Regions from separate parts of the Arthrobacter paludis genome, predicted to be linked through region 1. Evidence: riboswitches for the same ligand, from Rfam matches in the RefSeq annotation. Region 1 holds a riboswitch; the other holds the start of a gene.

Region 1 (4,420 bases):
GCGCCGTCCCCACCCGGGGGCGGCGCCGCCGTCGTTAACGCGGCCCTCCGCCCGCGACGGCGGCGGAGGATGACGCCCCGTGCCCCAGCGCTGCTGGTGCTCGGCCCGCCCGGTCCGCCGCCGACGCCGCCCATCGCTGGGGCCGGGGAGGGGCCGCCGCGGACCGCTGTTAGCTTGATCACGCCCCGCCGCCGGCCGTCCCGGAGGAGCGGGCGCAGCACCGTCCCGCGACCCGTGGAGGAACCATGGCACCTGCCCGCCCGCAACCGGAGGCCCCGGCCCCCACGCCCGAGGAGGTGGACGCGGCCGCCAACGGCGGCCTGCGCCGCTCCATGGAGTCCCGCCACCTGGTGATGATCGGCCTCGGGGGCGTCATCGGGTCCGGGCTCTTCGTCTCCTCCGGGTACACGATCGGCCAGGCCGGCCCGCTCGGCTCGATCATCGCCTACCTGGCGGGCGCCGTCGTCGTCTACCTCGTGATGTCCTGCCTGTGCGAGCTCGCCGTCCGCTACCCGGTCTCCGGCGCGTTCCACATCTACGCGGCCCGCACCATGGGCCCGGCCACGGGCTTCGCCACGGCCTGGCTGTACTGGCTGACCTGGGCCGTGGCCCTGGCCTCCGAGTTCACGGCCTCCGGGCTGCTCATGCAGCGATGGTTCCCGGACGTGCCGGTCTGGATCTGGTGTCTGGCGTTCGCGTCCGCGCTGTTCGCCATGAACGCGGTCTCCGCGAAGGTCTTCGGCGAGACGGAGTTCTGGTTCGCGCTGATCAAGGTCGCCGCCGTCGTCGGCCTGATCATCCTGGGCGGCGCCGCGCTGCTCGGCTTCCACCCCATGGCTGCCGGCGGGTTCCCCGGCCCGCTCGAGAACTTTTCCACCGACCAGGGCCTGTTCCCGAACGGCGCCACGGGCGTGCTCGTGACCGTGCTGGCCGTGTTCTTCGCGTTCTCCGGCTCGGAGCTCATCGGCGTCGCGGCGGGGGAGACCGCCGACCCCGAGCGCGCCATCCCGAAGGCCATGCGCACCACGGTGCTGCGGCTAGTCATCTTCTTCGTGGGCGCGATCGCCGTGATCGCCGCCGTCGTCCCCTACGAGGAGGCCACCCTGGGCGAGAGCCCGTTCGTGACCGTCTTCGAGGCCATCGGCATCCCGTTCGCGGCGGACGCCATGAACTTCGTGGTCATCACGGCGCTGCTCTCCGCGGGCAACAGCGGCCTCTACTCGTGCGCGCGGATGCTGCACTCGCTGTCCGCCGAGGGGCACGCGCCGGCCGCGCTGGGCCGGGTCACCCGCCGCGGCATCCCGCTGAACGCGCTGCTGGTGAGCATCGGGGCCGCCATGGCGTGTCTCGTGTCCAGCGTCGTCGCCCCGGAGACCGTCTACCTCGTGCTCGTCTCGGTGGCCGGATTCGCGACCGTGGCGGTGTGGATGTCGATCGCCGCCGCGCACTTCTTCCACCGCCGCCAGTTCCTCCGCGCCGGGGGCGACCCCGCCACGCTCGCCTACCGCTCCCCGGCCTACCCGTGGGTGCCGATCCTCGCGTTCGCGTTCTGCCTCGTCTCCGTCATCGGCATCGCGTTCGACCCCGCCCAGGTCGCCGCCCTGTACTTCGGGATCCCGTTCACGCTCGGCTGCTACGTGTTCTTCCGCCTCCGCTACGGCCGCCGCGCCCGGGGGACGACGGCGGCGCCGGCCGGGGAGCCCGCCGCCGAACGGGCGCCCGTGGCCTGACCGGGGACCGCGGCCCGGGCGCAGTATCGCGCGCCCGGACCGCGGCGTCAACGGCGCCGCGTCATGTGACGGCGCGGGGCGTCACCAAGGCGTCACGAACGCGTCATCTTCGGCGGCTGAGCCCGATTGCGTCGAAACGTTGCGTCCGGGGGCCCCGCGGCTGGGCCAGGTCGAAGATCCCGCGCCACACTGGAGGGACCCGCCACGGCGGGCACAACACCATCCAGAGCGGCCGAGAGACCTGGCTCGACGACGCCGCAGCAACCACCCCGCGCCCTGCGCGCCGGGGACGGTGCTACCGCCAGGACCGATGGAGACGCCCCACCCCCAGCGCGTCCCGCCGCGGTCCGCGCCGCCGGCGGTGCGCGGGCTGGGCCGGCTCTCCCCGGGCAACCGAGGAGGAAACCATGAGCACCACCGCCCCCGCGCCGGCGCATTCCCGGCGCACCACCACCCGGGTCGCCGTCGCCAGCTTCATCGGCACGACGATCGAGGGCTACGACTTCGTCCTGTACGGGCTGGCCGCCGCCACCGTCTTCGGGCCGCTGTTCTTCGCGCCGGCCGACCCGCTCGTCGGCACCATCGCCGCGTTCGCGACCTACGCGGTCGGCTTCGTCGCCCGCCCGGTCGGCGGACTGCTCGGCGGGCACTTCGGCGACCGGATCGGGCGCAAGGCCGTGCTCGTCGGGTCCCTGCTGCTGACCGGCCTCGCGACGACCGCGATCGGGCTGCTGCCCACCTACGCCGTCGCCGGCGCGCTCGCCCCGCTGCTGCTCCTGCTCCTGCGCGTGCTGCAGGGCATCGGCTACGGCGCGGAATGGGCGGGGGCGGCCCTGATGACGGTCGAGCACGCCGCCCCGGGCCGCCGCGGCCTCACCAGCAGCGCCACGCAGATCGGCCCGAGCTCCGGCATGCTGCTGGCCACCGGCGTGCTGCTGCTGCTCGAGTCCTCGCTGTCCGAGGCCGCGTACCTGTCCTGGGGCTGGCGGATCCCGTTCGTGGCGAGCCTGGTCCTCGTCGCCGTCGGCCTCGTCATCCGGCTCAAGGTCGAGGACAGCGCCGAGTTCCGCCGCGTCGTCACGGAGGAGCGCGTCGCCCCGCGGCCCGTCCTCGAGAGCCTGAAGACGCACCCGCGCCAGATCGCCCTGACCACGGCGCTGCGCATCGCCCAGAACGCCTACTACTACGTCTATACGGTCTTCATCCTCACCTACCTCGCGCAGGGCGGGATCTCCCGGGAGACCGGCCTGACGGCGGTCCTCGTGGCCTCCGCGCTGGGCCTGGTGACCGTCCCGCTGTGGGGCTGGGCCTCCGACCGCTTCGGCCGCCGCCGCACCTACCTGTTCGGCGCGGTGTTCAGCGCGGCGCTCGTCTTCCCGGCCTTCCCCCTGCTGGACACCGGCAACACGCTGCTGATCCTGCTCACCGTCGTGCTCGGCATGAACATCGGCCACGACGCCATGTACGGCCCGCAGGCCGCGTTCTTCTCCGAGCTGTTCTCCACCCGCGTCCGGTTCAGCGGCGTCTCGATCGGCTACCAGCTCGGCTCGGTCCTGGGCGGCGGCCTGGCCCCGCTCGTCGCGACCGCGCTGCTCGCGGCCGGCGGCGGCGACCCCATCTGGGTGGTCGCGTACATCGTCGGCGTCGGGCTCATCACGGTGGTCGCCACCCTGCTGGCGCCGGAAACCCGCCACCGCGACCTCGCCTCGCGCTGGGGCGCGGACGACGGCGGCGCCGCCGTCGGCCCCGACAACGAGGCGGAGCAGGCCCCGGCCCCCCGGGAGGCCGCCGCCGCGCACGGCGGGCCCGGCCGCGCCGACCGCGAGCCCGCCGCCCGCTAGCCACCGCCACGAGGAGCCGCCACCATGACCGAGACCGCCACCACCACGACCGCCTCCGGCGAGGCCCGCTACGCCGAGCTCGCCGGGCGCTTCCGCCCGCTGTTCACCCGCATCGCCGCCGGCACCGCCGCACGCGAACAGGACCACGTCCTGCCGTTCGAGCAGGTCCGCTGGCTGCAGGAGGCCGGGTTCACGGCCCTGCGCGTGCCGGCCGCCGCGGGGGGCGAGGACATTACCCGCGAGCACCTGTTCCGGCTGCTCGTCGAGCTCGCCGAGGCCGACTCGAACGTGTCCCACCTGCTGCGCAGCCACTTCGCGTTCGTCGAGACGATCGCCGACCAGGACGCGGCGTTCCGGGACCGCTGGTACCCGCGCGTGCTCGCCGGGGACATCTTCGGCAACGCCGCCACCGAGCGCGGCGGCAACGCCCTGGGCACCACGAACACGCGGCTGCGCCGCCGCGGGGCGCGCTGGCTGCTCAACGGCACGAAGTACTACACGACCGGTTCGATCTTCGCGGACTGGGTCGTCGTGATGGCCTCGACCGACGGGGTGGAGGGGCGCCAGTACGCGCTCGTGCGCCGCGAGGCGCCCGGCGTGACCATCCACGACGACTGGGACGGGTTCGGCCAGCCGCTCACCGGGACCGGGACGGCGGAGTTCGCGGACGTGGAGGTCGACGCGGCGGACATCCTCCAGCGCAAGGTCGCGACGACCCTCGAGCCCGCGTTCTTCCAGCTGTGCCTGCTGGCGGTCCTGGCCGGGATCGGCCGCGCCGCCCTGCGCGACGCCTCCGGCCTCGTGGCCGCGCGCACCCGCACGTTCAACACCGGCTCGGGCCTCTTCCGC
Region 2 (4,420 bases), on a different contig from region 1:
CCGGCCCTACGAGGAGACGCTCGACGCCCGCGTCTACGCCTGGACGCGGCGGCGGCCGGCGGCCCGGACCGTGGACGCGGCCCTGGCGACGACGCTGCACGACCATGCCGTCGGCTCGGCGCTGACGGCCGCCCTCGGCGGCGGCGGGGCGCTCGCCGGGGACCGCGTCGTCGGCGTCATGGGCGGGCACGCGGCGGGCCGGGGCAGGCGCGGCTACGCGGACGCGGCCCGCCTGGGACTGGGCCTGGCCCGGGCCGGGCACGCGGTCGCCACCGGCGGCGGGCCCGGCGCGATGGAGGCGGCGAACCTCGGGGCGTACGTGTCCGCGGCCGGGGACGGCGCGCTCGACGAGGCGCTGGGCCTGCTCGCCGCGGCGCCGTCGTTCGCGCCCTCCGTCACGGAGTGGGCCCGGGCCGCGGCCGCGGTGCTGGGGCGCGTCGGCGCCGGCGGGCCGAGCCTCGGCATTCCCACGTGGTTCTACGGCCACGAGCCGCCGAACATGTTCGCGACCCACATCGCCAAGTACTTCGCGAACGCCCTGCGCGAGGCCGTGTTGCTCCGCGTCTCCACGGGCGGGATCGTGTTCCTGCCCGGCGCGGCCGGCACCGTGCAGGAGGTCTTCCAGGACGCGTGCGAGAACTACTACGGGGCCGCGGAGACCGTGACGCCGATGGTCCTGGTGGGGCGCCGGTACTGGACGGAGGAGCTGCCGGCCTGGCCGCTGCTGCGCACGCTCGCGGAGGGCCGGGACATGGCCGACTCGATCCACCTCGTGGACGGCGTCGACGAGGCGCTGGAGCGGATCGGCCCCGGTCCGGGTCAGAGCGCGGTGGTGCCGAACGCGAGCCCGAGCGCGTAGGTCACGGCCGCCGCGCCGTAGCCGATCGCGAGCTGGCGCAGCCCCCGCTTCAGCGGCGAGGCGCCGGAGAGCAGTCCGACGACGCCGCCGGTCAGCAGCAGGGCCAGCCCGACCAGGACGGCGGCGACGACGACGGCCGTGGGGCCCGTCAGGCCGAGCAGGTAGGGCAGGATCGGCACGAGCGCGCCGGAGGCGAAGAAGCCGAAGCTCGCCGCGGAGGCGCCCAGCGCGGAGCCGACGGTCTCGTGCTCGTCGTCCGACTGCTCGTCCTCCTTCTCCGGCTGGAGGGAGAACGAGGGGTTGCAGTCGCACTCGAAGTAGCCGAGGCGCTCCGCCGCGCGGTGCTCGGCGTCCTCCTGGGACATCCCGCGCGCCTTGTACACGAGCACGAGTTCGTTGGCGTCCAGGTCCAGGTGCGGGGCCGCCTCGAGCGTGACCTGCGTGGGCCGGGACGCGGAGAGCAGCTCGCGCTGGGAGCGGACGGAGACGAACTCGCCGGCGGCCATCGACAGGGCGCCCGCGAGCAGCCCGGAGATGCCGGTGAGCAGGATGATGCCGGGCGCCAGACCGGCCGCCCCGACACCCATGACGAGGGCCAGGTTGGAGACCAGCCCGTCGTTGGCCCCGAACACGGCGGCGCGGAAGTTCCCGGACATGCGGGCGCGGCCGCGCACGGCCAGGCCGCGCACCACCTCCTCGTGCACCTGCTCGTCCGCGTACATCCGCGGGGTCGCGTCCTTGTCCTGGGCGTACGGGGAGTCGGACTCGGCGCGCTGGGCCAGGGCGAGGACGAACACGGAGCCGAAGTGACGGGCCAGGAACCGCAGCAGGGTGCGGCGCGCGGAGGGCCGGGCCCGGTGGTCCGCGTGCTCGCCGAGCAGGTCGAGCCAGTGCTGCTCGTGACGCCGCTCGGCGTCCGCCAGGCCGAGCAGGATCAGTCGCTCGTCGCCGCCGCGGCGCGAGGCCAGCTCGCGGTAGATCGCGCCCTCGGCGCGCTCGTCCGCGAGGTAGCGGCGCCAACGGCGGATGTCCTGGCGGGTGGGGTCTGAGGCGCCGGTGCGCGTCTCGGGGGCCATGGGGGTGTTCCTCCGGATCGGTCAGCCCCAGTCTACCGACGGCGGTGCCGCCGGGCGGGCCCCTGTGGGCTAGCTCGCGGCCACCGGCTCCCGCGCGGGGGCGGGCTCGGGCAGGCGCTCGAGGAAAAAGACCAGCGGGTTGCCATCGGCGCGTCCGGCGCTCGGCACCCGCACCGTCAGGGCGCCCGAGTCCGGCTCGAAGTCGGGGCGGCGGGCCGCGTTGCGCAGCGCCCGGTCCAGCTCGCCGGGATAGGGGGCGATGAACCGGACCCAGCGTCCGGCGTGCCGGATGGTCACGGTGCCGAGCAGGGAATCGACGATGGGCAGGACGGGGACCGTGTTCGCCACGGGGTTCCTCTCTGTGTTCTTACCCGGCGGGGTGTTCCGCGGGCCGCTTCGTCATCCGAACCACCCACTCGAACCCGGGTTGGTGCGCGGCCAGTCGGAGCTGTGCGCCGCGTCTCATGAAGCATTTCCTCCACAGTAGCGAGGAGGCGATCCGAACCCAACCCCTCCGTGACGCGCCTCACGCCGCCGCCGCGGCGCTTCCGGGTAAACAAATGTTGCGCAGGGGAGTTAATGTGAGGCGGACGACACCCGCCCCTGGCTTAGGCTGATCCGAGCGCCGGAACCGCCCGCCGCCCTAGACCGAAGGTTGTCCCCGCATGAAGGCCCTGCCCGTCGAGCCCAGCAACACGCCGGTGGCGATCGGTTCGCGCCTGCGCGCGGCCCGCCAGGCGCAGCGGATGACGATCGAGCAGCTCGCCGCGTCCACCGGACTCACGAAGGGGTTCCTCTCGCGGGTGGAGCGCGACCTGACGTCGCCATCGGTCGCCTCCCTCGTCACGCTGTGCCAGGTGCTCTCCGTGTCCGTCGGCGAACTGTTCGAACAGCCGGAGACGCACGTGGTGCGGCTCGACGAGGCGCCGCGCGTGTCCCTGGGGGGCCACGGGATCCGCGAGCAGCTGCTGACGGCCCGCTCGGAGCGCCGGCTCCAGGTCATCCGCGCCGAGATCGAGCCCCACGGCTCCGGCGAGGAGGAGATGTACTCCGTCGACTGCGAGGCCGAGGTCCTGCACGTGGTCTCGGGGCGGTTCGTCCTGGTCCTCACGGGGGACCGGTTCGAGCTCGCGGCCGGCGACACCGTCACCTTTCCGGGGCGCGAGCCGCACACGTGGTTGAACCCTTCGGACGAGCCCGCCGTCGTCTTGTGGACGCTGGTCCCCGCCGCCGCGCGCTGACCCCGCCGCCTGACGCCGTCCCCGCCGCTGCGCCGCCCTGGCCTGTCGCCGCTGTGCTGCACCCCAGCGCGGCGGCCCGAATCCTGTGCCCCACGCCAATCGACACCCCGGCGGAGCGGCCCCAACCTGATGCCATGGTGGGGCAGGCCGCCCCGCCCGCCTGGCCGCCGCGAACGGCGGCACTTCAAGGAGTTGCGGAACATGAAGAAGTGGACGCGGTGGCAGGACTGGATCGTCGTCGCGTGCGGGCTGTTCGCCGCACTGTCGGTGCTGTGGCTCGAGGTCACCGGCGCGGCCATGGGCCTGCTGTTGACGCTGGGCGTCCTGCTGGTGGTGGCGGGGCTGGCGAACCTCGCCTCGGTGGATATGCCGGGCATCGAATGGGCCCAGGCCGTGATCGCCCTGGTGCTCGCCATTTCGCCGTGGCTGGGCGGCTTCTCCGACGTGATGGCCGCCGCCTGGACCGCCTGGGGCACGGGCGTCGTCGCGCTCGTGGCCACGCTGCTCGCCCTCAAGCCGAGCATCGCCGGGCACCGGGAGCACCACCACCGGACGGCCTAGCAATCACCCGGGCGGCGTGGCCGCCCCTTCCGGCCGGCTTCCCGCGGGGGCCGGCCGGAGTCATGCCCCCCACTGGTGGCGAGGGCGGGGGCTTGCGCGATGGGGGCTCGGCGGCGCTCGCCCAGACCGGCGGCGCTCCGCGGTTGACGCGTAACCGCCATCACACCTAGGATTCTGACTGAAAACAGTTGTTTCCTGACGCGCAACTCCGCTGCTCGGACCGCGTCCCCGCCGGACCGTCGGTCCCCGCAAGGAGAACCATGGAAGACATCCGCATCGAAGCCAACGGGCACCTGGGCCCCATCGACTCCTCCCGCATCCCGCGCTTCGCCGGCGCGGCCACGTACGCGCGGCTGCCCCGGCTCGACCAGGTCGACTCGGCCGGCATCAAGGTGGTCGGCGTCCCGTTCGACGCCGGAGTCTCCTACCGCCCGGGGGCGCGCTTCGGCGCGAACCACGTCCGCGAGTCCTCGCGGCTGCTGCGCCCCTACAACCCGGCCCTCGACGTCAGCCCGTTCGAGAACGTCCAGGTCGCCGACGCCGGGGACATGGCGGTCAACCCCTTCAACATCCACGAGGCCATCGAGACCGTCCAGGCCAACGCACTGGACCTGACGGCCGACGGCGCCTCGCTGCTGACGCTCGGCGGCGACCACACCATCGCGCTGCCCCTGCTGCGCGCC

Evidence for each region. Region 1 has a riboswitch for S-adenosylmethionine ahead of AC1Q5D_RS17150 (MFS transporter). Riboswitches for the same ligand answer to the same signal wherever they lie in the genome.
Region 2: linked by a shared signal. The riboswitch ahead of AC1Q5D_RS15955 (hypothetical protein) and the one ahead of AC1Q5D_RS17150 (MFS transporter) in region 1 are both predicted to bind S-adenosylmethionine.

Annotation. Positions count from the first base shown of each region.
Region 1 is NZ_JBXAEW010000026.1:22,431-26,850, reverse strand. It holds gene AC1Q5D_RS17155 (amino acid permease) at 246-1,730, shown strand; SAM riboswitch class I at 1,947-2,047, shown strand; gene AC1Q5D_RS17150 (MFS transporter) at 2,138-3,571, shown strand; gene AC1Q5D_RS17145 (acyl-CoA dehydrogenase family protein) at 3,596-4,420, shown strand, end outside.
Region 2 is NZ_JBXAEW010000021.1:59,012-63,431, forward strand. It holds gene AC1Q5D_RS15945 (LOG family protein) at 1-859, shown strand, start outside; gene AC1Q5D_RS15950 (VIT1/CCC1 transporter family protein) at 820-1,935, opposite strand; gene AC1Q5D_RS15955 (hypothetical protein) at 2,005-2,283, opposite strand; SAM riboswitch class IV at 2,294-2,405, opposite strand; gene AC1Q5D_RS15960 (cupin domain-containing protein) at 2,601-3,176, shown strand; gene AC1Q5D_RS15965 (SPW repeat protein) at 3,378-3,737, shown strand; gene speB (agmatinase) at 3,998-4,420, shown strand, end outside.